4 regions of the Photobacterium sp. NCIMB 13483 genome follow, and region 1 is predicted to be linked to each of the others. Evidence: predicted binding sites of a transcription regulator. Region 1 holds the regulator's gene; each other region holds the start of a gene.
What was found. Region 1 encodes CRP, which controls carbon source genes, mostly activating them, when cyclic AMP is high. Its sites were predicted from a motif close to TGTGANNNNNNTCACA; they were not measured.

Region 2: the regulator CRP is predicted to act here: its motif matches at 2,706-2,721, upstream of nagE (N-acetylglucosamine-specific PTS transporter subunit IIBC).
Region 3: the regulator CRP is predicted to act here: its motif matches at 4,139-4,154, upstream of C9I86_RS03810 (NupC/NupG family nucleoside CNT transporter).
Region 4: the regulator CRP is predicted to act here: its motif matches at 3,654-3,669, upstream of udp (uridine phosphorylase).

What each region holds. Positions count from the first base shown of each region.
Region 1 is NZ_PYLV01000006.1:144,432-152,772, forward strand. Features, by position in the region: gene astA (arginine N-succinyltransferase) at 1-220, shown strand, start outside; gene astD (succinylglutamate-semialdehyde dehydrogenase) at 233-1,693, shown strand; gene C9I86_RS07445 (DUF1338 domain-containing protein) at 1,734-2,528, shown strand; gene C9I86_RS07450 (hypothetical protein) at 2,579-2,773, opposite strand; gene crp (cAMP-activated global transcriptional regulator CRP) at 2,953-3,585, opposite strand; gene C9I86_RS07460 (OsmC family protein) at 3,968-4,372, shown strand; gene C9I86_RS07465 (phosphoribulokinase) at 4,474-5,343, opposite strand; gene C9I86_RS07470 (YheU family protein) at 5,495-5,707, opposite strand; gene C9I86_RS07475 (hydrolase) at 5,775-6,773, opposite strand; gene C9I86_RS07480 (ABC transporter ATP-binding protein) at 6,837-8,341, opposite strand, start outside.
Region 2 is NZ_PYLV01000004.1:91,555-99,895, reverse strand. Features, by position in the region: gene C9I86_RS05235 (HAMP domain-containing sensor histidine kinase) at 1-346, opposite strand, end outside; gene C9I86_RS05230 (response regulator transcription factor) at 327-1,007, opposite strand; gene nagE (N-acetylglucosamine-specific PTS transporter subunit IIBC) at 1,192-2,574, opposite strand; gene C9I86_RS05220 (phosphatase PAP2 family protein) at 3,027-3,749, shown strand; gene C9I86_RS05215 (transcriptional regulator) at 3,827-4,189, opposite strand; gene C9I86_RS05210 (DUF411 domain-containing protein) at 4,852-5,313, shown strand; gene C9I86_RS05205 (hypothetical protein) at 5,429-6,388, opposite strand; gene C9I86_RS05200 (MarR family winged helix-turn-helix transcriptional regulator) at 6,454-6,882, opposite strand; gene C9I86_RS05195 (DUF3861 domain-containing protein) at 6,990-7,292, shown strand; gene C9I86_RS05190 (DUF4156 domain-containing protein) at 7,475-7,855, shown strand; gene yghU (glutathione-dependent disulfide-bond oxidoreductase) at 7,942-8,341, opposite strand, start outside.
Region 3 is NZ_PYLV01000003.1:20,649-28,989, forward strand. Features, by position in the region: gene C9I86_RS03790 (aspartate/glutamate racemase family protein) at 1-249, opposite strand, end outside; gene C9I86_RS03795 (DUF1456 family protein) at 474-965, opposite strand; gene C9I86_RS03800 (hypothetical protein) at 1,043-1,948, opposite strand; gene C9I86_RS03805 (lytic transglycosylase F) at 2,131-3,600, shown strand; gene C9I86_RS03810 (NupC/NupG family nucleoside CNT transporter) at 4,224-5,414, shown strand; gene alsS (acetolactate synthase AlsS) at 5,684-7,348, shown strand; gene budA (acetolactate decarboxylase) at 7,361-8,080, shown strand; gene C9I86_RS03825 (NRAMP family divalent metal transporter) at 8,318-8,341, shown strand, end outside.
Region 4 is NZ_PYLV01000003.1:188,318-196,658, forward strand. Features, by position in the region: gene C9I86_RS04435 (LysE family translocator) at 75-725, shown strand; gene C9I86_RS04440 (Card1-like endonuclease domain-containing protein) at 1,028-2,194, shown strand; gene C9I86_RS04445 (hypothetical protein) at 2,306-2,536, opposite strand; gene udp (uridine phosphorylase) at 2,730-3,497, opposite strand; gene C9I86_RS04455 (zinc/cadmium/mercury/lead-transporting ATPase) at 3,888-6,458, opposite strand; gene C9I86_RS04460 (response regulator) at 6,603-7,076, opposite strand; gene C9I86_RS04465 (ATP-binding protein) at 7,088-8,341, opposite strand, start outside.

The sequences.
Region 1 (8,341 bases):
TATTGAAACTGTGCGTCATTCGCAGCGTTATTCGGTCAATATTGGTGAACATAGCAGCCAACAACATTATCTTATCTCAAATGGTCAGTTAGCAGGGTTTCGAGCGGTTGTGGCTTCTATTGCGATTACTGCACAAGGACAAGCCATGATGACCGCTGAGGTTGCCGCTGCACTTAATGTGGAAATGGGTGATGAAGTAAGGTTAATAGCCCAACCATAAAAGGAGAGACGAATGAGCTTATGGATTAATAATCAATGGCTAGTGGGCGATGGTGAGCGATTTCAATCACTCAATCCTTATAATGATGATGTGGTTTGGCAAGGTAATGCTGCGAGTGTAGAGCAAGTTGAGAATGCTGTTGCTGCTGCAAATACAGCGTTTTTAAACTGGCGAAATACGACGTTTAATGAGCGCTTAGCCGTTATTGAACGCTTTGCTCAATTACTGCAACAACATCAATCACAATTGGCACATATTATTGCGGCAGAAACAGGTAAACCAGTATGGGAAAGTACCACGGAAGTCGCGGCGATGATTGCCAAAGTTGGGTTATCAACGCAAGCTTATCATGAGCGAACGGGTATTCGTCAGCGTCAACAGGCCGGAACCACCATGATTGTTCGCCATCGTCCTTTGGGGGTGATGGCGGTATTTGGACCATATAACTTCCCCGCACACTTACCTAATGGCCATATTATTCCAGCATTGTTAGCGGGTAACACCGTGGTATTTAAACCCTCAGAACTGACACCTAATACCGCTCAACGAATGTGTGAGTTATGGCAACAAGCGGGTATTGCTGATGGGGTGATTAATTTAGTACAAGGTGGACGTACAACGGGAGCGGCATTAGCCATGGCAACGAGAGTGGCTGGAGTATTGTTTACCGGGAGTGCGCAAACGGGGCATTTGTTACATCAACAATTTGCGGGGCAACCGCAAACTATGTTGGCTTTAGAGATGGGAGGTAATAATCCATTAGTGATCGGCCAAGAGTATGGTGACATTGATGCGGCGGTATATACCATCATTCAATCGGCTTTTTTAAGTGCTGGACAGCGTTGTACTTGTGCACGGCGATTATATATCGCCACAGGAAAAGCTGGCGATGCTCTGTTAGCCCGTTTAGTGACGGTCGCTTCACAATTGCTGGTGGGTGATCCCTTTGCAACCCCTGCACCGTTTATGGGGCCATTAATTTCTGCTGTGGCGGCGGATCACATCATATTGCATCAACAACAACTTTTGGATGCTGGTGGCGTTGCTTTATTAACGGCAACGCGGGGACAAGGCGCAATTGTGACGCCTGCGATTATCGATGTTAGTGCTATTACTGAACTTGCGGATGAAGAATATTTTGGACCACTATTACACGTTAGTCGTTATGTTGATTTTATTCAAGCGGTAGTCAGTGCCAATCAAACTCGCTATGGCTTAGCGGCAGGGCTCATTTCAACCGATGAGCAACAATGGCTCTATTTTATTGAACATATTCGTGCTGGTATTGTGAATCGAAACCGACCCTTAACAGGAGCGAGTGGTGATGCACCTTTTGGTGGCCCTGGCGCATCAGGAAATCTTCGCCCAAGCGCTTATTATGCTGCGGACTATTGTGCTTATCCTATGGCGTCTGTTGAAGGGGATGATGTGCAATTACCGGCTCAATTAGCGCCAGGAGTATGCTTGAGCTAAGGTTTAATGAGTGATAATGCTTTCAATAGGCAGGCTGATTATGGAATCTATTACCCAACTTTTTGATGGTTTATGGCACGATTATAGTCACCGCTTATGCCCTTCAGCGGTGCAAATACAGCAGTTGTTAACCGAGGACACAGCATTACTTAATGATCATATTGCATTGCGCAGCTTTGGGTTACCGAAGTGTGGCTTAGCCGTACTGGCTGCGCCATTTATTGCTTTGGGTTACCAACCGCAAGCAAAATATCATTTTAGTGCCAAAAAGCTGTATGCCGAATCCTTTATTCATGCAAACCCGGTGTTGCCAAAAGTCTTTATTAGCGAATTACAATTAGCGGGGTGCTCGGCTGAATTACAACATACGATACGAGCCTTGCTTGATCAGGTTGATGATGATTATTTTCGCCAACCTGATTTTATTTATCGTGGCCGTCCATGGCAACTTGACTTTGCGACCTATCAATTTTTAGCGGCTGAAAGTGAATATGCAGCGTGGGTTGCGGCACACGGTTTTGGCGCTAACCATTTTACGGTGAGTATTAATCAATTAGAACAGTTCTCTAATCTTGAAGAGGTTAATCATTTATTGCGCCATAACCAGTTTGTTATTAATCAAGCGGGCGGGGAGATAAAAGGTAATGCTGAGGTGATGTTGGAACAATCAGCAACCATGGCTGACAAGGTGGGGGTCAGTTTTCGAGACGGTATTCATAACATCCCTGGTGGATTTTATGAATTTGCAAAACGCCATCCCCAAGCGAATGGTGAGTTATATTCAGGGTTTGTGGTTGCTTCGGCGAATAAAATTTTTGAAAGTACAGATCGTTAATTGTAAGCCAAATAAACAGTGCTTAGCGCATAAGCACTGTTGTTGAAGGGTTAGTTATCCAGTGGTGAAGCCCAAACACCTGATTCATCTGCAGGGCAGCGACGTAATCCGGTTTGTTGTTCGAGATAACAGCGACTATCACTAAACCCTGTCATTTCAATGGTTGTTGGCTGACTAGTTAAGATCCCAGGTACCGTGGTGTAACTGTTAACTGAAAAGCGTTCAATATCCATATTGACCATCATCGATTTAAAATCCATTTGTGAGCAAAATGTAGCATAAATAGATGTTATTACAAGTTAAAATTTAACACTAATGCCTGAGTGTTCAATGATTGTTTTACGGTGATCATCTGGGGAGTGATAAAAAAAAACCGCAGGCATAAGCTGCGGTTTCATCGGTGATTTTGGTATGACTAAAATAATTAGCGTGTACCGTAAACCACAATAGTCTTGCCATGAGCAGAAATAAGATTTTGCTCTTCTAGCATTTTAAGAATACGGCCGACTGTTTCGCGAGAACAACCTACGATCTGACCAATTTCTTGACGAGTGATCTTAATTTGCATGCCATCAGGGTGTGTCATTGCATCAGGTTGTTTTGCAAGATTCAGTAATGTCTGTGCAATACGACCTGTAACATCAAGGAACGCAAGATCACCCACTTTTTGACTTGTCACTTGTAGACGACATGCCATTTGAGCAGATAGACGCATTAGAATATCTGGGTTAACTTGAATTAATTGACGGAATTTTTTAAATGAAATTTCTGCAACTTCACAAGGGCTTTTTGCGCGAACCCAAGCTGTACGTTCTTGGTCTTCTTCGAACAAGCCGAGTTCACCAATAAAGTCGCCCTGGTTTAGGTAAGAAAGGATCATCTCCTTACCTTCTTCATCCTTGATTAATACAGCAACAGAACCCTTCACGATGTAGTACAAAGTCTCTGCTTTTTCACCTGCGTGAATTAACGTGCTCTTTGATGGATATTTGTGAATGTGACAATGGGAAAGAAACCACTCTAAAGTTGGATCTGTTTGCGGTTTACCTGGAACCATATTACTAACTTCCTCTGCATATGTTGCCCAACAATATGTTCTGTAAAGATAACTCGACAAAACTGTGCGTTGGCAGGGTTATTCACTCAGCTGATGGGCTGCGAGCTAACTTAAACTGGTTTAGAGTGTATCCTTTTTTTGGGGCTTTTTCTTGATATTGATCTCGATGACCCGCTCATTTATGAGAGATAAGTGTGCACATGATCACATCGTTGTGACTTAGTTACCAAAAGCACCGTTTCAAAGTGATTTTGCTCTCCAATTCTAGCAATAGAAATATGCAACACAATTAGCATCAAACAAAATAAATAACGTTTACATCGATGGAATTATCAACAAAAATAAGATCAAATTTTAAATAATATAGCTCAAGGATATAAAAATGCAGTCACGTGTAAAATGGGTAGAAAACATGACGTTTGTTGGCCAATCAGCATCGGGCCATAGCGTCGTTTTAGATGGTAACGGTGGTGAAAAAGGGCCAAGTCCAATGGAGTTGGTATTAATGGCTGCCGGGGGATGTAGCTCTGTGGATGTTGTTAGTGGTTTACAAGATTTACAACAGCAGATCACGGCTTGTGAAGTGAATATCTTCGCCGAACGTCGTGAACAAGCGCCACGAATTTTCACTCATGCCAATTTACACTTTGTTGTTACTGGCCATGATTTAAATGATGCACTAGTGAGTAAGATGGTGGCTGACTCGCTTGAAAAATATTGCTCAGTTTGTTTGATGCTAGGTAAAGGTGTTGAAATGAGTCACAGCTATGAGATTGTTGTGGCGTAACTCGATGACGATGACGGTTGCTGATATCAGTAACCGTTTATCAACGAGTAGTGAGAGCTACGTCTGATACTTACTTCTGAGTATCATACAAGAAATAATGCTTACGCTATTTTTCCATTTTCAATGAGTTGTTCAAGCAACGGTCGCATAATCAGTTCCATCGCAAAACTCATTTTCCCACCAGGAACCACAAGGGTATTGTGGCGTGACATAAATGAGCCTTGAATCATCGCCAATAAATGTGGAAAGTCGACATTTTTTAAGCCACGAAACCGGATCACGACAAAGCTTTCATCTAAACTTGGAATACCTTTCGCACTGACAGGGTTTGACGTATCAACGGTAGGGACTCGTTGAAAATTAATATGGGTGCGAGAAAATTGGGGTGTGATGTAATTAAGATAGTCATCCATTGAGCGCACAATTGATTCCATCACCGCTTCTCTTGAATGACCGCGGTCGCGAGTGTCGCGAATGATCTTTTGAATCCACTCTAAGTTTACAATGGGCACCATCCCAATCAGTAAATCAACATGCTGAGCGACATTGGTTTCACCATCAACCACACCGCCATGTAGCCCTTCATAAAATAACACATCAGTATTTTCAGCTAACTGTTGCCAAGGCGTGAAAGTACCCGGCATTTGATTATAAGGTACGGCTTCATCAAAGGTATGTAAGTAACGCCGAAACTTGCCACTGCCGTCTTGAGCATATTGCTCGAAAAAGTGGGCTAACTGTTCAAAGTCATTGGCTTCTGCACCGAAATAGCTGATATGACGACCTTGTTCTTTGGCTTTACGAATCTCACAATCCATCTCTGGGCGAGTAAAACGATGAAAACTATCGCCTTCTAACCATGCGGCGTTGATGTCCATCATATTAAACATTTTGCGGAAGGCTTCAGAGGTGGTGGTCGTACCCGCGCCTGATGAACCAGTGACAGCAATAATAGGGTGTTTTACCGACATAACTCACCTTGTTGTTGTGATTAGCACAGGTTTAATAACAAATAATGGTCAGCGATAAATGTTACTACATGTTTGCTAAAATGTCGGTATTAAGTGATAAAAATGCAACTGATACCAAGTTTTAATGGTTATCGCTACAATAATGTAGTGATTACATTTGATTGCGGAGCTTAATATCTACTGATTCATGCAATTCAGAGAAAACAATTACAGCATCACCAGATTGTAATTGGCGTCGTACATAAGCCACTTTATCACTGAGGCTGATTTCAACTTCGCCATAATCAGTGCCTTCTCGTAAAATAAATTGTTCGATAAGGTTAGTGAGTGTTTCTGGTGCGATGTCTTGCCAAGGGATAATCATTACAACTTCTTAAATGACTAATAAAATAATAGCCGCAGTATATTCTTAAAATTAGCATGAAAGAAAGTCAGTCATTATTTGGTTGGGTTGTTTGATGTTGATCTAATTGTTGTTGAAACCATGCAGGCACTGTGTGCTCTAACCAAAATTGTGGTTTGAGTAAGCTGCCATTGATAAAACCGACATGACCACCGGTGGCTGATAAATCATAACGAATGTTGGCGGGTAATGGCTGTGATGGAATAACATCGCTGTTCATAAACGGATCATCTTTAGCATGAATGATTCGTAAAGGACGACGAATATTTGTCAGTTGCAGTAAGCCACTGCAACGTTGATAGTAGTCATTAGCATTTTTGAAGCCATGTAATGGTGCTGTTACTGCTTGATCAAATTGCCACACATTGTTAATCGATGCTAACTGTTGCTGATTAATGGGCATGGTGTGAGGCTGACGTTCAATCTTTTTGGCAATGGTGCGTTTAAGCGATGTTAGTAAGTAGCGTTGATATACTCGTGAGAACCCTTGCTGAATACGATCAGAACAGGAGGCAAGGTTAAGTGGTGGTGAAATCGCTTGAGCGGCAATCAGTTCGCTATTGTCACGGTAGTTAGCTAAGTAATTAATCAATACATTACCACCCAGAGATACCCCAACAGCCATAAATGGGCGTTGTGGAAATTGCTGCCGTAGCCATTGAATGAAGAAGCGTACATCTTTGATGTCACCGGAATGATAGCTTTGTGGATGACGATTTAATTCACCGCTGCAGCCTCTAAAATGCATCATTACTCCAAGCCAGCCTTGCTGTTTGGCGGCCATCAATAAGCCATTAGCATAAGGGCTGTTAAAACTGCCTTCTAAACCATGTAATAAAATCATCAATGGCTGGTGATGGTTAGTGTGGTCTGGCTGCTCTGTCCAAGCAAGATCGATAAAATCGCCATCAGGCATTTCAAGGCGTTGAGTGATAGGGGTAAAGAGGGGCTGGCGACGAATAAAGCGAGGTAATAAGGTTTGTAAGTGAGGATTACCTAATCCGGTAGCAGCGCTAAATGGTTGCATGTAATGTCCTTGATCTTAATAAAAACGCCGGAGTAATAAAACTATCACTACGGCGTTAAATGATCACTCAGCGTTAAGCTGGCTTTCCATTTCTTCTAGTTGTTCTTGTAGTTCCATCCAGGCGACTTCAATGTCTTCAAGATCGGATTTAGCATCGCCTTGAAGCTTCAACTGTTCATTCATTTGCGCTTTATTTTCAGGCTCATAAATGGTGCTATCACTTAATGCTGTTTCTGCAGCGGTGATGATCGCATTAAGCTTATCCATTTGCTTTTCAAGCTTAGTGATCTCTTTGCGAATCGGTGCGGTTTGTTTACGGAACTCAGCATCTAAACGTTTTTGTTCTTTACGTGATGCAGCACTATTGTCTTTATTGGTTTCAGGTTTTGCTGCTTGCTGCTCACGACGTTCATTGCGTTGCTGTTCGCCTAACCACTTGTGGTAATCACCTAAATCACCATCAAAAGGCACTACTTGGCGATCGTGAACCAAGTATAAATCATCGGTCGTTGCACGGAGTAAGTAACGGTCGTGACTAACAATAACCATTGCGCCTTCATAAGATTGCAACGCGAAGGTCAGTGCTTGACGCATATCTAAGTCAAGGTGGTTAGTCGGTTCATCGAGTAACAATAGGTTTGGACGTTGCCAAACAATTAACGCTAATACCAAGCGCGCTTTTTCACCCCCAGAAAAAGGACCGACTTTCTCTAGTGCTTTATCGCCAATAAAACCAAAACTGCCTAAGTAATCACGCAGTTGTTGTTCGGTTGAGTTTGGCGCGATACGTGCCATGTGTTGGACCGGGGTGTCATCAAGGTATAAAGTTTCTAATTGATGCTGAGCGAAGTAGCCAATTTTAACCCCTTGTGAGAACGCCATATCACCGGCTTTAGCGGGTAAATCACCTGCGAGCATTTTAATTAAGGTTGATTTACCGGCACCATTACGCCCCAGTAATCCAATTCGGCTTCCCGGTACTAAGTTTAAGCGGATCTTTTCTAGAATCAGTAAATCATCATAACCAGCAGCGACATGATCCATCATCAAAATTGGATTTGGCAGTGCGCTGGGTTCTCTAAACTCAAACGTAAATGGGTTATCAAGTTGCGCTGGCAGTACTTTCTCCATCCGTTCTAATGCTTTAATACGGCTTTGCGCTTGGCGTGCTTTGCTGGCTTTGTAACGAAAGCGTTCGATATATGACTGCATGTGGGTCATTTGCTTCTGTTGCTTTTGAAACATTGCTTGTTGCAATACCAGCTTTTCTGCACGTTGAACTTCAAACGAGGAATAGTTACCGGTGTAACTGTTCATGGTTTGGTTTTCAACGTGAATAATACGGTTAATAACCGGGTCTAAGAAATCACGGTCATGGGAAATCAGTACTAGCGTACCACGGTAGCTTTGAAGCCATTTTTCAAGCCACATTACTGCATCAAGATCTAAGTGGTTGGTTGGCTCATCGAGTAATAGCAGATCAGAACGGCATAGTAGTGCTTGAGCAAGGTTTAAACGCATGCGCCAACCACCAGAAAACTGGGTTAAGTTCCACTGCATTTGGTGTT
Region 2 (8,341 bases), on a different contig from region 1:
ATGTTTTACTACCATGACCAAAGATAAAAGACGCTGTTGGATAAATTAATAATTCTTTGTTAATACGCTTTGTTGGCTGTATGACGTAGCTAAATGTCGTATTACTTAGTTTACGTTGCGCTATCGTTCGATATAGTGCACCACTGTCACCTTTATTAACTATCATCGAAAACAAATTAGCTTCATTAACTAAATCACGTTTTAATTGCTGGTGGTAAAACGTTTCAGAACTAACCACTACCTGATTGATAAATAGAATAAATATAAAAGCGACACAGGTAATAAAATACATCAACACTTTAAAAATAGTTGATCGCGACAGGTTTTCAGACCCGGCGTAAGACATAACCAGCCCCTCGAACAGTATGGATGAGACTCGGCTCTCCTTCTTGTTCTAACTTTTTACGCAAATTAGCAATATGCACATCAATAACATTGGTTTTTGGATCAAAATGGTAGCTCCAAACTGATTCAAATAGACTCATACGAGAGACAACACTTTCGACATGTTCCATTAAATATTGCAGTAACAAGAACTCTTTTTGCTGTAAATTAATCAGCCGAGAACCACGCCATACACGATGTGATTTAATATCTAATCGTAAATCATCATAGCTATATTCAGACGACACCGTCGCAGCAACGAGTTGATTACGTTTAACAAGAATATTGGCACGAGCAACAAGCTCAGCTAAAGCAAAAGGCTTCGTCAGATAATCATCACTTCCCGACGTTAAACCGACAACGCGATCTTCAACGCTATCCATTGCACTTAATATCATCACAGGCGTATGGTTTTCCGTTGCTCTTAACGCTCCTAACACTTTCAAGCCATCTAATTGCGGTAACATACGGTCTAAAATAATCAGCTGGTATTCACAACTTGTTGCCATCATTAAACCTTGATGACCATCCTCAGCTTCGTCTACTACAAATCCATGCTCGCGTAATCCTCTCGCAACAAATTCTCGAGTAGTAAGATCATCTTCAATTATTAATATTTTCATTTCATGCCTAAACCTAGATCTAATCACTTATTCATGCTTTGTTCGTAACGCGCCAGTATTATACACAGTCCACTTCTATTTTTTAGCTATAAAAAAACGGCCTACCAGAGGTAGACCGTTTAACGCGACCATAGGGGGAAGTTATGAAATCGCGAAGACTGTATTTTACTTAACTAATGATGACTTAAAGTGCTTTCATTTGGTTAGCAATAATTTCAGCTTGTGGACCTAAGATAACTTGAAGGTTATTTGAACCTACGTTAACCACGCCCTTAGCGCCTAACTGTTTAAGTTTTGCATCATTGATGATTGAGCGGTCAACGATACCTAGACGAAGACGAGTGATACAAGCAGAGATATCGGTTAGGTTATCTTTACCACCTAGCGCTTCTAGGTATTGTTCTGCTAAATCAGCCTTGCTATCTGAAGTTGGGTTTGAATCTTCTTCTGGTGCATCTTCACGACCTGGTGTTTTAAGATTGAACATCTTAATCGCACCAACAAAGATCACGAAGTAAAGCGCACCAACCACTAGACCCATTGGGATAATTTCCCATGAATTATGCGCTGCTGGAGCGTTAAAGTTCAGGATGTAGTCAATCAAGCCAGATGAGAAGCTAAACGCCATGTGGATATTAAGCATTGATGCAACAACAATACTAAGACCCATTAAGATAGCGTGAACAACATATAAGCCAGGTGCTAGGAACATGAACATGAATTCGATTGGTTCAGTGATACCAGTTAAGAATGCAGTTAATGCCACACTCAATAACATACCACCAACAACTTTCTTGTTCTCTTTCTTAGCCGTTACATAGAAAGCCAATGCCGCACTTGGAAGGCCGAACATTACTACTGGGAAGAAACCACTTAGAATACGTCCCGCAGATGGATCACCCGCAAAGAAGCGTGAGATTTCACCCGTAACCACTTGACCCGTTGTAGGATCAGTGTAATTACCGAATACAAACCAAACCATACTGTTAAGAATGTGGTGTAGACCAAGTGGAATCAATAGACGGTTAGCAACACCGTATACGAACTCGCCAGGTACGCCACTGGTTAGGATCCATTGACCTAAGTGGTTAATACCACCTTGGATTGGAGGCCATACTACACTGAATGCAAAAGCAAGAATCAATGCAACTAAACCAGTAATGATAGGAACAAAACGTTTACCACCAAAGAAACCTAAGAACTCTGGCAATTTGATTGCATGGAAACGGTTGTATAACAGGCCTGCACACACACCAATAATGATACCACCCGCAACACCTGGGTCGACATCAGCATTAAGTGTCTTAATCGCAGCCATCATAATGAAATAACCAACCGCTGCCGCAATTGCTGCTGCCGCTGAGTTATCTTTTGAGAAACCACCCGCAACACCCATTGCAAATAGAAGTGCTAAGTTGGTGAAAACCGCCTGACCACCTGCTGCAATAAAAGGTATATTTAATAGATCGGGTTGTCCAATACGCAATAAAATACCAGCAATAGGCAATACTGCGATTGGAAACATTATCGCGTTTCCGAGCTTTTGGAAATGTCCAAGAATACTCATTCCCTTCTCCATATCATTACATCAAAATTAATAAACAACATATGTCGTTTAAGCATGTGCTAACCATACAGTAGTTAGCTAAACTTAGTTTAAGATAAACATTAAGTTTTCTTAATGTTGGCGCATTTTCACGTGACAACCTTCACAGATTAAGAAAGAACACTAAAATACACTCAGTAAATTTACAAAATTAACATTACAGCAACAGCTATAATTGTAAAATTTATGAGGGTGATTTATTATATTATTGTGTAAAAGACAAGAAACATGAACCTTACCTGACAAATAAGTATAGAAGTTGTTATTCAACGATTTTCTTAATGACATTTTGTACAATTTGTGCGAAAAAGACAGCCGTTTTAAATCATGAAAAAATGTCAATTTTATGACACTCGACCGCTTTTTTTATGGCTTACTTAATTATTATTAAATGACAAGATTGAACTCTCTCCATGATGACTTTTATATCTAAAAAATTACCTAATTTTTTTGCATTAGGTTTATTTGCTATATTACTCTTTATCGCCATTCATATTTTCCCGATACCGGCATTCACTACACCTGTCAGCAATCCAGCAGGCATCTCATTTGCATTACTTACTGATAGTGCAGGCAGTCCATTCTTCCTTATTACTGCAGCATTACTGTGCTTATCACCTGTTTTTATGCGGTTACCAAAGAAAACAATCACTAAAGTATGGATTCAATTTGGTATTTTATTAGTATTAAGTTTTGTCACTAAAACAGTATTAAAACACGAAACGGCGATTCCTCGCCCTTACAGCTATGAATTACAACGCCTACATTTAGTGGAATCTCCTGAAGCATTCTACGCATTAGATACAGCCGCTAAAGATAATGTTGTAAAAGAAGCCTCTGCTTATGTAAGTTCTTGGCGTTTACGTAGCTGGGAAGGTGAAACAAACTACTCTTTCCCTTCAGGCCATACTATTTTTGCTGCTATCTGTGTTTTATTCTGGGGTGGTTTCTTTATTCGCCGAGGTAAATATCTTTTAGCAGGAGGGTTAATTGTCTGGGCAACAGGTGTGGGTATTAGCCGTTTATGGTTAGGAATGCACTTCCCTTCTGATGTCATGGGCTCAATACTTGCCGCGACGGTACTTTATTTCTTTGTTCCTGAGTGGGATGAAAACGCGAAGAAAAGTAAAAAATAATAGTCAAGTAACTACCATTTAAAAAGGCTCATCGCATTATGCTATGAGCCTTTTTTTATAGAATAAATAACGCTATATCATGCATCACTAATGCTAGGCTTATGTTCATACTCAACAACAAGTTGATTACCAACATACGTTACCTTCTTTATTTCACCATCAAATATAAAAGTATTCTTAACAATAGAGTTTGCTAACGATCCTTTTTGTACCGCTTCACGTAACGAAGGAAGTATTAAAACAGGATCAATATTTAAAATGCCACAAAAATCATTAACAAACTGATGTTGAATAACAGCATCCCCTCGCAGAATGTCTGAAAATTCAAGTTGCGTTAACTCTAGCTTTTTAGCCATTTCAATTTGAGTTATACGCATTTTTGCTTTATAGCTCATCCATGTATCGTGCAAAACTCGACGATCTTTTTCAGTATATTGCATTTTCTTTCCTAAAAGCGCTTTCAATACATTAAATAAACCCAACGTTATTCATCACACTGCGCAAGGGTGAATTTAAACGAATTGATTTTTTTCATCCATAAATTAGCTGTAAGAATATGTGTCAGCCATTCATACAAGCAATATAATATAGATATATTTAATACTTTATTACAAGTTATTCGTTGTCGAATTGCGTATTAAACCTATAATGCACAAAAATCATAGAAGGATAATAAAACTAAAAATGCTACGTTCTTGGTTATATTTTATTGTACATAGTGTGCTAATCATCACTGTATTCACCAATACAGCGTATGCACACATGACACCAATGACGCATTGTAGTGAGATAGAAATAGCTAGCTGTTGTGATAATACAAAGGTTGTAACCCTCTCACTTATCGCTAATTGCAGCGATGACTGTAATGATAGTGATTGTTCATCACAGCATCAGCCAGCATTGCTCTCTAACTTTAGTTTTCAATCTCTCCATAGTACCGAAATACTCATAAGTGCTTTGTGTCACTCTCCTCGTTATTATCATGAGCCCTTGCTAAAACCGCCAATGGCGTAAGTATTTTCTCCACGAACACCACGTTACTTACTTCATTAATTACCGCCATATCGTACTGGCGTGCATCGCGTTATTTAGGAATATCATTATGATCATCAAACAAACTTTATTAGCTTGTGCTCTTTTTGTTTCAGCAACAACAGTTGCAGCAACTACACCAACAACATCACCAATAATCAAAGGCACGAATTACTTATCTCCCTACTGTGGCTGCTGTAAAGAGTGGGTCGCACATATGAAAGATAATGGCTTTGAGTTAGAAAACGTTTACCAAGAAAACCTCACGCCAACAAAAATTAGACTGGGTGTTATGCCTGAATACGCATCTTGTCATACAGCTCAAATTGAAGGATATACCTTTGAAGGTCATATTCCTGCTGCTGATATCAAGCGCTTTTTAGCGAGCAAGCCAACACGAATGAAAGGCCTAGCAGTAGGTGGAATGCCTGTAGGATCACCAGGCATGGAATATGGCGATCAAAAAGACAGTTATAATGTGGTCGCTTTTGATGATAAAGGTCGAACAATGGTATGGGCTAAATACAATTAATCATATGCATCTATTACCTTTCCATTAAACAGCAATAGTAAAATAAAAAAAGCCCGTTGACCTTGTTTACACTTAAAAGAATTAACACATCAACGGGCTTATTTATTGATTTCGTTTACTGAAATAAGGCTCGATTAGGATCATCATTTTCTGCCCATAATGGATCTAATTCGCGTTTTTCAAAGTAAATTTGCAAGCCATTAAAATAAGTAAAAGCTGTCAACTCTGAATCTTTACCAAAATGTTCAAAAAATACGTCTTCGTGATCCGCTAACTCGACTAGCGTTTGAATACCCCGCTCTAATGCCCATTGAATCGCAGGAGGTGCAATAATAGTCCGATATAGCATCAATTGTTTAATATCAGCCAATGCGATTTTACGTCGTTCTTGCACCGCACGGTGTGACACCTGCGCATTCGCCTGCTCTTCTGCCAATAACGCTCGTAGGCTAGCTAAGCTTGATTCTCGTTCTGCTGTCGAATAGCCATAAGTCGTTTTACAAAAACGTAAGGCATAAGTCATTTTTTCACGCCCCACCAACTCAATTACTTGCTCAAGGTAAGGCTGTGGAATCGCATACAACGCAGCTAACTGAGTTACAGCATGGTTTAAGCTAGTATAGATAATGCCATCATATTCAAATTGAAATGTTGTCGTCACATCATAGCAAGGCAAGCCATCAATATTAATTGCCCATCCCGCGTAATTGACCCGATCTTTAGCAATTTCAAACATTTTCCAGCCACTAAGACGGAAACCTTCTAGAGCTTTACCATCCATTTCTGATGATTCAAGTTCTTCTTTGGTCCAATTAACACCAATTTGAAGATGCTTATGGTATTTCTTATGCAGTTGTTGTTTCACTTTGTCGCGCAATAAATCTAAGCTACTGACCTTTACCGCGTTAGCAAAAGCAAAACACTCTTGGCAACACGGCAACATAATCGGTAAGGATTGATTATCATAATTTGGAACAGCCATAAAAGCATGGCTATCGAAATACGGTTCACCGCAAAACCAGCAGGTATGACGGTAATCAAAAGGCACATCAATATTATGGTATGAAGAAGTCATTTATCTGCTATTTGTAAGTTAAAGTACGTTGAGTATTATGCAAAGACTGATCCCCAACAACAAGGTTATTTATGACGAAGATTATCCGTCATTTTATCGGCTAACTGTTGAAAAACAGCTATCTCATCAGAGCTAATATGCTCTGTTATTTTTTCTTGCATTGCATTATCAATCACAGCCAACTTTTCAACAATTTCCATACCACGCTCGGTAACACATAAATACGAACTGCGCTTGTCTGTTGGATTCGCTATTTTAGTAATAAATTCTTTTTCTATTAATGTGTTAACTAAACGAGTGATTTGTGCTTTATCGCGTTCTAACATTGTTGCTATATCAATAGCAGTACAGGGTGTCATTTTGTTAATGATCTTAATCACTCGAACATGCATCGGCGTCACACCGAGATCAAGTTGTTCAATCTGTTCATGCAATTGACGCTTTAACGCATGTACCAATTGAAATAAGTTATCTAGCATTTTGTTATTAACCATTACATTTCCTGCGCGCCCATAAATATATAGTTGACAATATCAACCAAAATGCAATATAGTTGACATTATCAATCATATTTCGTTTTATTTCAAATAAGAATCCAATTATGTCTAATAAAAAAAACTATCGAATTACCATTGAAGAAGTAGAATCTCAATCAACTATCGCCCAAACCATGCAGTTTGAATTTCAAGATAGAGAAGATCTGTTTAAGATAGTTAAAAACTTAGAGAAAGGCAGTAAATTAGATGCAATACAAGCAACAAGAGTTGGTGTTGCTCTGCGATTATTAGGTCCGGTTATGATGATGAATCATAAACACCCGCTTTTTGCTGACTTTATGCCTCATTTTAAAACATTTATGCAGTCACTTAAAAATACCGTTAAACAATCATTAATTGATAAGTAATTTCATCGGGTTAAACCCCCTTCTGTACAAGCTAAAAATATCAATACCGAGACTAAGTTGCGCATAATATTAAACGACTCATTAATTAATGTTGTCGCGATCTGAATATTGGTTTTATTTACTTGCTAATGATCTTTTTTTAAATACACTCGCGCGACATTTATTTTGTCCGTGATCCTTACATGAAAAAACTAATGGTTAGCTCAATGTTAGCCTCAACACTGTTATTAAGTGGCTGTGTCACTTTTCCTACGACAGAATCAGCCAAAGTTGGTGTCATTTGGGATGATACAAAAGCAATTGAAAACTGTGAGCGCTTAGGTATTGTATATGGCTCAGAAGGCCATTTTTATGACTATTGGTTCCATGCTGACAAAGACATGGTATGGGGAGCAATAAACCAAATGCGCATTAAGGCGGCAGCATTAGGTGCAAATACCGTGTATCTCTATCAACCACTAGATTTTTCTAGTTCTGTGACTATGTTTGCTAATGCCTATCTATGCCAGCAACCAAAAACCGCCTCTGCCACCAAACTTGAAGTAATGCCTGACTCTAAATAACACCATAACGGTTTTTGGTTTCGCATTCTTGTGCCAAATTGTGAATTTAGGACAGCCATTATTTTTAATGACTGCCCTAATATTAACTAAGGCTTCTGTGATAACACTTCTGTAATATCTTGAGCGTCATGACGCTCAGGCAATTGTTCCCACACTTCACCCCAGGTACGATTTACAATCCGCCCTCTTTGTACCGCAGGACGATTAAGTATCATTGTTGCCCAGCGTTGAACATGGACATAACTTGCCACATCAAGAAACTCACTCGCACTGTAAAGGTGGCCTAACACTAAATTGCCATACCATGGCCACATTGCGATATCGGCAATACTGTATTCATCACCGACGATATACTGATGAGATGCAAGTTGTTTGTCTAACACATCTAATTGACGTTTTACTTCCATAGTAAAACGATTAATTGGGTATTCTAGCTTTTCTGGTGCATAGGCATAAAAATGACCAAAACCCCCACCAAGATAAGGC
Region 3 (8,341 bases), on a different contig from region 1:
ATATTGCATTAAGCGTAATGTATATACTGCGGTGTCAAATTTACGTAATTCAGGTATATCTGTTGGTAGCCATTGTTGCAGTATTTCTTGAGGCTTATAAGCTAAACGTGCATTACCAAAGGCAACAAATTGACATTCTTTATGCTCAGGCAATGAAGAAATTTTAGCCATTAAATCAACCATCGCTTCATTGCCCATTCCACCAATGATACCAATACGTGATTGTTTAAAATTATCCTTAATTTTCATAAGCTCAATGACTCATATTTATAATCGAAGTCGACAACTTATAGAATAACGGGCGTTTTTACTTTGATAAGTATAATGAAGAGTGCAAATATATTGATTAATATGTTAGTAAATATTTCAAAAATATAAACCCTTTAATAACACCTATATTGATCAAATGACAGCCAATAAAAAAGCAGCTTTAATAAAAGCTGCTTTTTTGTCGTAAGTATCAACTAAAACAATTACTTATCGTCAATTGTTTCTTCTGATGGCTCAACGCCACGGTGGTTGATCTGTAATGCTTGTAAAAAATTACGTAGCACCTGATCTTTACAGTCACGGTAATGTTTATGATCAACTTTACGGAAAAAAGCACTTAATTCATGCTTACTTAAACGAAAATCAACCAATTTAAACAAATCAAGTACGTCATCTGCTTTCAGGTTTAGTGCAATTTGTAATTTTCTAAAAATAATATTATTTGTGATTTTTTGCTCTGGCGCAGGCTGTTCACCTTCTTTCTTGCCACGCTTTTGATTAATAAAGCCATTTAAGAAAGTAGCAACTTGTTCATCAGAACAGCTCTTATAACCTTCTGCATCATCAGCTTTTAACCAACTGCAAACTTGCTCACGCGTTACTTCACAATCAGCAGCAGCAAAAATAGCGATCATTTCGCTATCATTTAAATCAAAAGTATAGCGAACACGGCGCAAAACATCGTTATTAGTCACAATTTATCCAATTTAGTATGCTGTGGTTGTAATAATCACAGCGAAATTATCAGCGCAGAATAACAGATAATTCATCGCTATTCACTCGAATCAAGCAGCTTTTGTACATCAAGCGTAGCAATTAATGCTTTATTGAGTGGCGTTTTCTCTGTTGTGATTAGTAACTTTCCAGCACCATACCAATGAATTCCTTCCCATTGTGAATAATTACCTAATCGCTTATAAATGCCCGTTGACCAATCTGGTTTATCATCCTTCACTTTTACAAGCCAAATAAATGAATAACCTAGATATATATTTCGGCGATAACCAATAAACGCCAATGTTGCTGTTTCAGGATTATAATCAACCCCTGTAATTAACCCTTTACTAGGGTATTCAGCGACCGGATTTAAATGCTGGACTTTATTTACTTCGCCTTTATCTATTTGATAAAGTCGAGTTTTCTCATCTTTCCAGTTTTTTGAAAATAACCATATCTGGTCACCAACAACCGTAATGGCTTCACTGTCATAGTTATGTTTGTTAAACCAACCTTTAGTAAAATCATTATATTGAAATTGTATTTTTGCCGCTGGTGTTACTGCTTGTTGTTGATTGAGGCCTTTTTGCTCTATTTTATAAATAACACCACCATTGCGTATAGTAAGGTTATTACCAATATCGCCAACATATAAAAATTGCTGATCTTGCGCTAAATCTTCCCAATCATAATTACGACTATTATTTACTTTTACGATTTGTGCAATACCCGTCATATCATGATTTAAACGATAAAGTTTATTATCACCATACGTATCGTTATGCGTCCAAATATCACCATTAATAATAGCCAAACCAGAGGTTTCGCTTATCTTTTTAGGCATATATGCCAAAATATCCACATAAAGAACATTACGTACAAAATAAGTGGCACCAAGACTACATAACAGCAGTAATAACACTACTGACAATCCAACAACAATTCTTTTTATTATCAGCATATTACCCGTATGAATTATATCTTTAAAAATTAATATCCTTGTATACTATCATTATATTGCGCGTATGAAAAACAGGAAAAAAACATACAAAAACCTGATATAAATAAGCAAATTTCACCATTACCAACCATAATTAATCTTAAACATATAAATTCCGTTCACTTCGGTATGGCAGCTAAATAATGATTAATATTCCACACCTCATTAAATATAAATACGGGCTCGCCGCATTGTGTTTACTATTAGTAAGTTTCCAGACTCATGCTGTTCAATTAGCACCACTTAGTGGCTCTGAATATGTGGGTGATTTAGCTGAATTAGAAAAAAAGCGGGTATTGCGAGTATTGGTTGCAGCAGATCTCGGTTTTTACTATATAGAAGATGGTATAACTAAAGGTATTATTGCCGATTTATTGCAGCATTTTGAGAAAGACATTCATAAAACACACCCAAAAATGCACTTACAAATTATTCCTGTCCATCGAGATAAATTGTTACCTTATATAATTAAAGGCTTAGGCGACTTAGCCATTGCCAATATTACAATAACAACTGAACGTAAAAAACAAGTTGATTTTAGTCAACCTGTACTTACCAATATATCAGAAGTACTTATTAACAATATTAAACAGCCCCCCTTTAACAAAGTAACCGATTTAAGTGGTAAAACAATCTGGGTGAGAAAAAGTTCGAGTTACTATCAAAGTTTACTCAAAATTAATAATAAATTGCGCATGCAAAACTTACCACCCGCATCAATATTGTTTATTGATGAAACACTACAAGATTATGAATTATTAGAACTTATAAATTTAGAACTACTCAATGCAACAGTGATAGATAACCACAAAATAAAAATCTGGCAACCCATATTAAAAAATATCCGTGTTAATGATCATTTTGTTTTACGTAATGACGGTCAAATAGCTTGGGCGATACGTAAAGATAGCCCCAACCTAATGGCACTGGTTAATCGCTATATTGATACAGTAAAAGAAGGGACATTAATAGGTAATATTATTTACAGTAAATATATTGAAAACCATCGTTGGCTTAATACACTACTTGATCCTAATAATATCGATAAAATGGAAAGTTTATCGCATATTTTCTTTCGCTATTCAAAACAATACGACTTTGATTATTTAATGTTAATGGCGCAAGGTTTTCAAGAATCAGGGCTAAATCAACATAAAGTATCAAACAAAGGTGCCGTCGGTATCATGCAGGTACTACCCAGCACTGCTCGTGACCCTAGTGTAGATATTCCTAATATATATACATCAAAAAACAATATTCATGCTGGTGTAAAATATATGCGTTATTTACAAGACCAATATTTTAGCAGTGATGAAATTGATTATGATAATAAAATGTATCTCTCACTCGCTGCTTACAATGCAGGCCCTGGCAATATCAATAAAATGCGGCGTTACGCCAAAGAACAAGGTTATAACCCTAACGTTTGGTTTAATAATGTTGAACTTATTACCCGTAAACATATTGGATCACAACCGATTGTCTATGTGAATAACATCAATCGTTATTTCATTGTTTACAAACAAATAATGAAACTACAACGTTTCCGTGACTCTGGTATTCGCCCTTTTATTCCACCCTATAGATTTGATGCTCCAGTGTTATTTAAATAGCACATCAAAAATCAGTCATAATCACCATTAGCAATATGCACAATAGTGATTATGATTTTAAATTAGGTAGTGATAAATGTTTAGTTCGGCGATCATGTTTATGGAAATACCATAATTTACGGTTTTTGGATGATTTTTTCATTACAGCACCTGTAACAAGACTAATAGAGTAAATATCATTCTATTATCTATTGATAATGTAAATTAATACCAGTCGCAATCATAACTCATATTTCCAATATTACATTTTAATATTAGTACGATAAATTCACTCACAATATTAACATTACTCTTTACCCTTCCAGATAGAAAATACTTAATTTAAAAAACTTTGCCTCATAATAAGCCATAACAACCTAATTAACTTAAATATTTCAATCATATAACATGAAACAAATCACAAAACATAATGGAGTTACATTCAGTGTCTTCATTATTATTCTTATTTTTATCACCATATTCAAACAAATAGCAAGCGATTGCGCAAACGTGAAAAATTAGTTTTTGTCAATTGCAAAAAAAACTACTGGATTAAAAATGCGATATATATCACTTTATCGAAGAATGAAATCATTCAGCATACACACATAAACAGATAATAATCACACTGAGCACAATCCAATATGGTCTATTTACACTTTATACTCGGGTTAGTCGTTATTGCAGTATTAGCTTTACTTGCCAGCAACAACCGAAAGAACATCAAATATCGCTATATTATTCAGCTACTTATAATAGAGCTAGCACTTGCTTACTTCCTACTCAACTCATCAGCAGGTACAGGTATTGTAAAAGAGTTTGCAGATGCATTTAATGGTTTACTCTCATTTGCAGGTGATGGTACTAATTTTGTGTTCGGTAATTTATCGAATAACAATGATTTTAACTTCTTCCTAAGTGTATTAATGCCGATTGTTTTCATTTCCGCATTAATTGGTATTCTGCAACATATCAAAGTATTACCTTACATCATTAAAGCGTTAGGTTTCTTGTTATCTAAAGTCAATGGCATGGGCAAACTAGAATCATTCAATGCAATCAGTGCATTAATGGTTGGTCAGTCTGAAAACTTTATCACGTATAAAAACATTTTAGGCGGAATGTCAGAGCGTCGTATGTACACCCTTGCAGCGACGGCAATGTCAACGGTTTCTATGTCTATCGTTGGCTCATACATGAAGCTTATCGACCCAAAATATGTTGTTGCTGCATTGTTTTTAAACATGTTCAGTACCTTCATCATTCTGTCTATTATCAATCCTTACGATCACGAAGCTGAGATGGATATTGATGAAATGATGGCAGCAGAAAGTAGTGAAACACTGACTTTCTTTGAGATGCTGGGTGAATATATTTTAATGGGCTTTAAGGTTGCTGTTATTGTTGCGGCGATGCTTATCGGTTTCATTGCACTCATTTCAATGATCAATGCAGGCTTTGATGCAGCATTTGGCATCAGCTTCCAAAACTTAATTGGCTACTTATTCTACCCTGTTGCATGGTTAATGGGCGTTCCTGCTCATGAGGCATTACAAGCTGGTAGTATTATGGCAACCAAACTTGTAACTAATGAATTTGTTGCAATGATGGACCTTCAAAAACAAGTAGGTACTTTGTCTGCGCACACTGTTGGTACGGTTTCTATCTTCCTTGTGTCATTCGCAAACTTCAGTTCTATCGGTATTATTGCTGGTGCGGTTAAAGGTGTGAACGAAGAGAAAGGTAATATGGTTGCTCGCTTTGGCTTACGCCTACTTTATGGCTCAACCTTAGTTAGTATTTTATCTGCATTAATTGCCAACATTATGCTATAGCAGTATCAATGGCAGGGTTTATTAAGCCCTGCCATTTAATTATATAAGAATCAACATCTTCAATTTTTCATCCCAGCCTACAACCTCTATTTTTCACTAATATGCGATTTATTCCACTGCACTTAATTAAATAAGTAATATTAACTTCCAATTTTAGCCTCTTTCATTTGTATGATAAATAATTTAGATTTTATGCTACTCATCACATTAAATTCGATTTAGCGAAAACATGTCCTGAGCCGATCAACAATTATAACCATGAGGCTTATATGTCAAATAAAACCATTTCAGGTGCAGAACTTGTCGTTGAAACCCTAAAGGCACATGACGTTCCCCACATTTTTGGTATTCCTGGTGCTAAAATCGATGCTGTGTTTGATGCCGTATGTGATAACGGTCCTGAAATCATTATTTGTCACCACGAACAAAACGCAGCTTTCATGGCAGCCGCAACAGGTCGTTTAACAGGCAAAGCTGGTGTTTGTCTTGCAACCTCAGGTCCTGGCGCATCAAATCTCGTGACTGGTGTTGCTACGGCAAATAGTGAAGGTGATCCTGTTGTTGCACTTGCTGGTGCGGTTCCCCTTTCGATGTATTCCCATAATACGCACCAATCAATGGATACTCGTTCTCTGTTTAACCCTATTACTAAGTTTTCCGCTGAAGTAATGGACAGTGCTTCTGTACCTGATGTCGTGCATAAAGCATTTCGTATTTCAGAACAACCAACTCAAGGTGCAAGTTTTGTTAGCCTTCCTCAGGATGTACTAACCAACCAAATCCCTTTTATTCCAGTACAACAACCAAAACCAATTTTATTTGGTGGTGCGCACCCACAAGCTATCCGTCAAGCGGCTGATCTTATTAACGCAGCTAAAAATCCAGTATTATTATTAGGTATGGATGCGAGTCAGCCTTTTGTTACAGGTGCTATTCGTCAATTACTTGAACAAACTAAAATTGCCGTGGTAAATACTTTTGCTGCTGCAGGTGTCATTTCACATAATTTATATGATTGTTTTCTTGGTCGTGTGGGTTTATTTAAAAACCAACCAGGTGATATTGCATTAAACAATGCTGATTTAATTATTACTATTGGTTATAGCCCAATTGAATACGATCCAATCTTATGGAATAAAGACGGTAAAACACCTATTATCCATGTGGGTTATCAACAAGCTGATTTAGAAGCTAGCTATAACCCAATTTCGGAAGTCGTTGGTGATCTTGCGGTCTCTGTTGCTTCTATTGCTGCTGAATTAGATCAACGTGAATCACTTGAAAATAATCAGAAATTTCAAGATTTACGTCAAGACCTACAACAGATTATGCGCATGGGTGTTAATAAAACATCATCAATGGGTGTCCATCCATTACGTTTTGTTCATGACTTACGCCAGTTTGTAAGTGACGATACCACAGTATGCTGTGATGTGGGCTCTATCTATATTTGGATGGCACGTTACTTCCACTCTTTTGAACCACGCCGCTTGTTGTTCAGCAACGGTCAACAAACATTAGGTGTTGCTTTACCTTGGGCTATCGCTGCATCACTACTGACACCAAATGAAAAAGTTATTTCAATGTCTGGTGATGGTGGCTTCTTATTTTCATCGATGGAATTGGCAACCGCAGTTCGTCATAAATGTAATATTGTTCACTTTGTTTGGACAGATCACAGCTATGACATGGTTAAAATTCAGCAGCTTAAAAAATATGGTCGTGAAAGTGCAGTGAGCTTTATGGGCCCAGATATTGTTAAGTATGCCGAAAGTTTTGGTGCTTATGGTTTAGCTATTAATACTGCTGATGATATTGAACCAGTACTACGAAAAGCAATGGCATTAAGCGGTCCTGTATTAGTTAACGTTAATATTGACTACCGTGATAATAGCCGTCTACTTGATCAACTTCACCCTTGCCAACAAGATTAATAGGACAACATCATGAGTCAGCAACCTAACGAAAAGACATTTTACCAAACCTCAATGATGAGTGCTTTAATTGCAGGTTTATACCAAGGCGATTTTACAATTGGTCAACTACTTGACCATGGTAACTTTGGCATTGGTACCTTTAATGACCTTGACGGTGAAATGATTGTTTTAGGTGATGAAGTATATCAACTAACCAGTACTGGTGAAGTACATCTAGTTAATCATGATATTACTACGCCCTTTGCTTCAGTGGTTAATTTTGAACCAACTGAAAAAGTAAGTCTTATTGAACAAACTAAAGCTGAGTTTGAAACGTGCTTAGAAAATGATTTTGTTGCCAATAATGCTATTAATGCGATTCGCTTAACGGGTAAATTTTCATACGTTAAAACACGTACCGTACCAGCACAACATCGCCCTTATCCGCCAATGGTAGAAGTCGTAAAACATCAACCTATTGCAGAAATGACCCATGTCTCAGGTGTAATGATCGGCTTTAAGATTCCTGAATACATGATCGGTATTAATGTTCCAGGATTCCACTTCCATTTCATTAGCGATGACCGTACTCAAGGTGGTCATGTGAGTGACTTCATTTTGACAGAAGGTACAGCTGAAGTTGAAATCTTCAAAGATTTCCATTTACGTATGCCTGCATCTCAAGAATTTGATCGTGCAGATTTAAATCCTGATGATCTAAAAGCGGCTATTCATACCACAGAAAAATAATTTCTAAGTTAATATTCCCTTAAGCCTTATTATTTAAAATAATGGGGCTTTTTTTTATCCATTTTAAAAACATGATTGACAATACCTAAGACACTCTCTATTATCCGCGCCAACTAAAGCAAACGATTACATTAGATTGCTTTTTTGCCAAAAAATACGCCACAATCGTACAGCTGATCCCCATCAGTTGTCTTTCTATTTTTATAAATATGAGAGACTTTGATTTTGGGATTGATTATGCACACGAACACACAAACAACC
Region 4 (8,341 bases), on a different contig from region 1:
TTGCTTGTAACTCATGGATTGGAACTATTTATTGTGTAAAATATAGACTTCTACACTATAACGTTGTTTTTACCATGATTGATTTAAATGTATTACCTCTTTACCTCACCGCTGTGATTGCTCTACTACTCATTCCAGGACCTGACATGCTACTTATTGCCAGCTCAAGCTTAACTTACGGTCGCAAAGTCGGTATTTATGCAAGTTTAGGTAATGCAACCTCTGGTATTTTATTAACTATTTTAGCGGCTCTTGGTGTCTCTGCGCTTATAGCAATGAATCCAATCGCTTTACATGTTTTACGTTTAGTTGGCGGCGCGTATTTATTGAAAATGGGTTGGGATTGCATGCGCACTCATCCAGATGACGCCCCTCAAGAATTAGAGCATTCAAATAAAATGGCATCGACACTTTATCGTCGAGCTGTTTTTACTAATCTACTTAATCCTAAAGCACTCATTTTCTTTGTTTTGTTTTTACCGCAATTTGTTTCAACCCATGTTGCAACATCATCGGGTGAACAAATGTTAGTACTTGGATTATTACTTAATGTCTTAGGGTTATTATTTAATTTATTTCTCGTGACAACCATTGGCGTATTCGGCCAGTCATTGCTTAAAAATGAAAAATTCCGAAATAACCAACATAAATTTATGGGTTTAATCTTCTTCATACTGGCTATTTGGCTATTAGCCTCGCAATTACCAACCCCACCAAGCATGTAATTTAATATTGGTAACTATGTTTTCAACAAAAAAAACGCCATTAATAATGATGGCGTTTTAGAAATTATCGATATTTAAGTAAAAAAAACGATTAAAAATAGACTATTAGACAAAATAACTGAATAAGTAATATTTTCGCCTTATATGTGAATTCTTAGCCTTTAAATTTTGACTTGAATTTCACACTAAAAAACCTCATATACTTACCTTATAGATGTGTGCGCACGCTTACTTTTGCATTTCTTTTATTTAATGCGCATCACAACATTACGCCCAGTATGTCGGGCGCATTAAGGATTATTATGATTACTCACGTTGGCATTATTGATCAGGATCCAGTCCGCCTGATCACTCCATTATTAGACGAAGCCGTACCTGCCGATAAAATGATATTTATTGGTACTGAAAAACAACAAGAACAATATGATCGACTCGCTTCTATTTTAACTTCACGTAATATTATTGTTGAATTTTTCATTATTCCCGACATTATCAATGTCACTCAAATTAGACAACGTTTGAACCAACTTGCCGACCAATTAAAACAAGACAGCCGTGATGTTTGGTTTAATGCAAGTTGTGGTTTACGTCACCGTTTATTATCCGCTTATGAAGTTTTCCGCTCTTTTCATTGGCCAATCTATGTCATTGAACCATTCAGTGATGAAATGTGCTGGTTATTCCCCAATGATCGCGAACAACAACAAGTACAAGATCGTATTCAAATTTCTGATTATTTAACTATTTTTGGTGCGCGTTGTGAGTTATCTGATAATCCAATGCCAGAATCTCTTAACGATCAGTTATGGGAACTGGGCCAACGTTGGGCGAGTTCTGCATTAGAATTAGGCCCAGGCTTAGCAACGCTTAACTACCTAGCAACTACATGTCGTAAAGAACAAGTGCTAACTGTTGAGTTAAGTGAAAAACAGCAAGGTTATAAAGAACTTGGTACACTTCTAACCGATCTCGAAGAAACAGGCCTTGCAACATATCACGATGGTATTTTGACATTTAAACATGAAGAGGCACGTCGATTTGCTAATGGCGAGTGGTTAGAAAGCCTTGTTCACAGTACAGTGCGTGCGATTCAAAATGAGTTACCCACTATTCAAGATCACTCTTTAGGTGTGCAGGTTTACCGTAAAATTGGTGAGCGTGAAGTACGTAATGAACTTGATGTAGCAACTATCGTCAATAATAAACTGCACATCATTGAATGTAAGACCAAAGGTATGCGCGATGATGGCGATGATACCTTGTACAAACTAGAATCTTTACGTGACTTGCTAGGTGGCCTACAAGCACGTGCAATGCTAGTGAGCTTCCGTCCTTTACGTCACCATGACCTCGTTCGAGCTCAAGATTTAGGATTAGCGATCATTGGTCCAGATCAACTAGGAGAGTTATACACTCATCTACATGATTGGCTTAAAGGTGCTGGTGGTCAAGCTCATAACCCAGCCTAAATCGCGAGCCATCTTGCATTAGTAAAAAAGAGTAACGATCAAAAAAGGCCTTCTTAAAGGCCTTTTTATTTCATCAAATTTTGAGAATCGCTTAATGCTGTTTGGCGTGAATTATCCAAGTCGATTAAAAACAATTCCTGCAGCTTGTGGCTTCTGTGTATGGTGCTGACCCTCATCTAAGACAAGTGTTACCATGGTCATATTTTCCCCTACAGTTGCAATAATATCTCTTACAACAAACACATCATCTAAGTAAGCAATCTTCATCTGTAATACAGGAGAGATAGGTAATGCTATGGTCGCTTGATGTCCATTTGGAAATATAATTTTATAATCAATCATGTTTATAACTTCACTAAGCTCAACGAAATACTATTCTACAACAAAAACAACCTAATGGTTAAACTCCCCCACTAAGTCATAGCATTATCGTATTGTTTTCATTATACCTGTGCGCTTTTAATGCAAAAAAGCCGACAGTAATCTATCGGCTTTCTAACATACATATTAAATAAATCGCGTTATTGAAAACGTATTATTTAGTTAGCATCTGACGTGCAGCTTCAACAACAATCTTAATTGAGCGCGCTTCAGTTGCTTTTAATGTTGCGTGATCAGGAATTTCTTTTTGAGTGCGGTTAATAATAACGCCCGCAACACAACCTGCACGTAAACCAGAACTTGCACACATAGTTAATAGTGTTGCAGATTCCATTTCAAAGTTCAGCACACCCATTTCCTGCCACTCTTTCATAGAGCCTTGGAAACGACGTACTACACGACCTGAGAATGTGTCATAACGCTCTTGACCTGGGTAGAAAGTATCACTAGAAGCGGTAACGCCAGTATGCACTGTCGCACCAGCATCATCACATGCTTGCTTCATTGCTGTTGCAACAGTGAAATCAGCAACCGCAGGGAATTCCATTGGTGCAAAGTGAAGGCTTGCACCGTCAAGACGTACAGAACCCGTAGTTACAATCATATCACCCGGGTTAATGTTTGGTTGAATAGCACCTGTTGTACCTACACGAAGGAAAGTATTAACACCCAATTGTGCTAACTCTTCAACAGCGATAGATGTTGATGGACCACCAATACCAGTAGAACAAATAACAACTGGCTTACCATCTAACTGCGCGCGGTATACTGTGTATTCACGTGCACTTGCTAGGAATTCAGGGTTTTCCATTAGGTTGGCAATTTTTTCTACACGAGCAGGATCACCAGGAATAATTGCTAACTCAGCACCGTTAAGATCCGCTTTATTAACACCTAGGTGGAACACTTTATTGTCAGACATAATGATACCCTTTAAATTTAATCGCTCTGATTGTAGGAACAGAGATGGATAATTATCGTTAATTATTGTGTTTTTTGACAGCAAACGTAATACGCAACATAACAACAACGTCTGTCAAAATCTAATGTAAAGATAACGGAAGCTGAGACTGTTTTTAGTGAGTTAAATCACATTAAACAAAAGCAATATAATTTTTAGTTACAAAATAATTGAACAGAGATCACAACAAAACGTTTTCCTATCGAGCCCATCACAAAAAAAATCGTAACTTCAGCATAACGTTTACCGTTTTTATTGGTATTCAATCATAACTATAAATAAAAAAGCAAAATGGTATTGAAACCATTCTGCTCTTCGTTATTCAGCGAATAATATTATTTATTCACCCAATTATTGCTTAGGTTTAAAACGTAATAAGCGTAACGCATTTAAAGTCACTAATGCTGTTGCACCACTATCCGCTAATACCGCGACCCACAGTCCCGTTACACCCAATATCGTTGTGACAAGGAAAATACCTTTAAGCCCAAGAGCAAGGCCAATGTTCTGACGAATATTATTTAACGTTGCACGTGACAGCTCAATCATTACAGGCAATTCAGCCAAACGATTATGCGTAATCGCTGCATCAGCAGTTTCCAGTGCAACATCAGTACCGCCGCCCATCGCAATACCGATAGTTGCAGTTTTCATTGCCGGCGCATCATTAATACCATCACCAATCATGGCAACACTATGTTCGTCATTCAATTTACGAATTTCAGTGACTTTATCAGCAGGTAATAAGCTGGCACGAAAATCAATATTGATCTCTTTCGCAATTGCAGCGGCAGCCCGAGTATTATCACCCGTTAGCATTACGGATTTAATACCAAGCTGTTTAAGTTTTTCAATCGCAACTAATGCATCGTCACGTAAATTATCTCGCCATGCTACCAAGCCAACAGGGTATGAATTACGAACAGCAACCACTAACGTTTTGCCTTCATTTTCTAATGCTGTTGCTTGCTGTTGTTGTATTTCAGTGAGCACAATATCTTGTGGTAAACGATCAGCGGCACATAATAAGAACTTATCGCCTTCGGTGATACCTTGAATACCACGACCAACCAAGGTTTCTCGCTCCGTTGCTTCAACCACAGTGACCTGCTGTTGTTGCGCGCGATTAACCACGGCTTTCGCTAATGGGTGCAATGAACCCGCTTCAATCGCTGCAGCTTGACGTAATAATTTCTCGTCGTCGTTATCCCAACAAATCATATCTGTTACAACAGGTTTACCTTCAGTCAGCGTACCTGTTTTATCAAACGCAACCACTTCAATATGACCCAGTTGTTCTAACGCCGCTCCCCCTTTAATTAATGCACCACGACGTGCCGCCGCAGCCAAACCTGATGTAATCGCTGCGGGAGTAGAGATAACTAATGCACACGGACAAGCAATCAATAATAATGCTAAGCCTTTATAAATCCACTCATCCCACGATTGACCAAATACCAGTGGTGGAATAATAACCACCAGCGCAGCCAATAAAATCATACTTGGCGTATACCAACGGCTGAATTTATCCAAGAAACGTTCTAATGGTGCTTTACGTGATTCAGCATCTTCAATCATATGCAAAATACGATCGATGGCATTATCGCCTTGCGCTGAAATAATGGTTAATCGCACCACTTTATCGGATGCCATGCTACCCGCCATGACTTTTTCGCCCGGTGTACGTTCAACAGGCACGGACTCCCCTGTTAACGCACTTTCATCAAAACTGGCGATAACATCCAACACTTGACCATCTGCGGGTAAACGTTCACCCGGTACCACTTCAATCACATCACCGGGTTTTAACTCCGCTGCTGATCGTTTGGTTTTAGTACCATCAGCCAAAATAACAGTGGCTTCTTCTGGTACTAAATCCATTAATGCTTTGACGCCACTACGCGCACGAGAAGCCGCATAACCTTCAAGTTGTTCGCCAATAAGGAACAAAAAGATAACCATTGCCGCTTCTGCAGTTTCACCAAGGTACAAAGCGCCAATAGCGGCAACCGACATTAATGTTTCAATTGAAAACGGTGTTCCTGATTTAGTTAAAATAATCGCTTTTTTCAAAATAGGGAATAAACCAACAATGGTCGTCAACGTAAACGCTAACAACCCTGCTTCTGCCGAAACCGTTTTATTTAAAATAAAGGCAATCACCATCATCATTGCAATAACGATCACAGAGAGATGTTGATGTAAAAAAGATTGAGTAGGTAAATCTGCGGTTTTTGTAGCAGTAGAAACTAAGATAAAACCTGTCTGTTGTGATTTATTTTCGATCTCAGATTTTAGGCTTTCAATATCTGCTTGTTGATTATCATGAATATTTACAATCAACTTTTCAGTCGCAAACATCACCTTAGCCGTGTCGACTGAAGTTAATGACATAATGGACTTTTCAAGCTTAGCTGCGCAACTAGGGCAATCCATGCCTAGTACTTTCCAGCTAAAGGTCTTGCCATGAGCGCTATTGGTTAGAGAAGCTTCTAACGCTAATTCTTGTTCTTTACTCATCGCTGGTGTTGAACAACACTGTTTCGTATGAACATGTTCGCTATGATCATGAGTATCATGGTGGTGCGTACGCGTGGCATCTACACCATGATCATGGTGTGTATTATTTTGGGCAGGCTTATCACAATCAGAAATATGCGTACCTGTAATGGTAAAGCTGTTTTTCTTGGCTACCGGATGGATCGCATCATGTGTTGTCGCTGAACAACAACCACCTGCCGCAGGACCTTCAGTGTCATTATCACCATACCCTTCAGAATCTTTATTGGTCGAGCAACAATCAGCACTGACACTTGAACAGCAATCCGTTGTTGCAGCAACCATAGTAACCGTTGCTTTATTTGCAACGGTTGATTTTGCAGTATGAATATGATCTTTTTTATTATTACATTGAGCACACATCATCGTTCTCCTTGGGTGCTATTCGATTTTACTATTTTTGATTATAAACCTTTGAGTTAAGACCAAGGTCAAGCAACTCATCACAGTTAAGTGATAATAATTATCATAAATAAGTAAAAATACTGTTGCACCCTTAGAGATAAATTAACGTAAACGACGTAAAACTATTGTATTATCAAGCACATCACCCCAAAGCGTATAATCTAACCCCATATCAAAAATATATTCTGTCACTAATGTTCGTACACAGTTAACCAATACCTCAGTGTCCCATGGCTTTTCAAAATAGCTTTCAATACGGGCTTTATTGATCGCGGCAATAGTATCTTGATGGGTTGCTTGACCGGTTAATAACACCTTTTTAGTATGAATAAAGCGGTTATCGTTAGCCACTGCGGTTAACAATTCAACGCCACTTTTACCGGGCATAACATGGTCAGAAATAATTACCCCAATAAACTGACCGTCAGCATCCAGTTCATCCATCAACGCTAATGCTTCATCGGCTGATTCACACTCTTCCAATAAAAAAGATGGCTCAAATTCAGCTAAATCTTTTAATACTGCACTTAACACTTCACGTTGATCATCAACGCAAATAATAGTGATTTTTTCCATATAACCGTCCCTTACGTTATCGGTAGCTTAATTCTAAATGTCGTATGTTGGTGATCACTTTTAACAACTATTGTGCCGCCATAGCTATTCACAATACGTTGAACAATGGCCAATCCCAATCCTAATCCAAATGATAATCCACCCTTTTTGGTACTAAAATTGGGATTAAATATTTTACGTCGTGTGGCTTCATCGATTATTGGTCCATTATTAGTGATTGTAACTAACAACTTATTCTTTACACTTCGAGTCGCGATTTCAATTTGTGGATTGTCAGTGTGCTCCATTGCATCGCATGCATTCTTAATCAAATTAACCCAGATCTGCACCAACTCAGTAACGCTTGCGGTTACTGGTGGTAAAATTGCAGGTCTAAGCACAACCTCCACCGCTCGCAAATTACTTTGTAATAACGCTAATGATTTATGAAGCGTATCATTGATATCAACATTAGGTATGCGGGCATGATCACCGCCACCAAGTTGTTTTACCGAACGTACAATACTTGCGGCATGGCGAGCCGCCAATCGAATATCACGTAAATCACGTCCCGTGTCCCAACATTCAAGTGCGGCATTGATATCTACAAGCCAATTAGCAGGTACATCCCCACTCGGTAATGCTCGAGCAAGGATACGTGCTTGTTCTCGGCTCAAATGATATTGCTGCTGTAAAACCTTGGTACGCTCACGAACTTCTGCCGAGCTTATACTTTGACCATGATCGATACCATGTTGTAAAAATGGCATCATTTGTGGCTGGTTATCACCAACAAACTGACTAATCGCGGTTTGGATATTTTCCGTTTTACTGCTAATAACACCAATAGCATTATTGAGTTCATGGGCAATACCAGCGGCTAATTGCCCTAAAGTCGTCATTTGTTCAGTGGCATACAGTTTCTGCAACGCTTTTTCTTTTTCTAGTGCTGCAATTCCCGTTAGCATTTGCCGCATTGCCAATTCATGCACCATCACTGGCATAAATTGTTCCGCTAATGGGCCATAATGTTCAGGTTCAATCGCTTGAGTTGATAAATCAATCCAAGCAATTTCACTGTCTTTTTCTGCAACAACTGTCGTTGAAGCGACACGTGTTTGTGCAAAGAAACTGTGAACACCAAAAAACATCCCTTCCTTCACGACAAACACTTGGGCACTTAAATCATTTTCTTCACTTTTTAAATACCCCGATAGCTCACCTTGTTTTACCCAATATAAGCGATCGTTATACCCATCTTGGCGTAACACCTCTGTGCCCGCGAC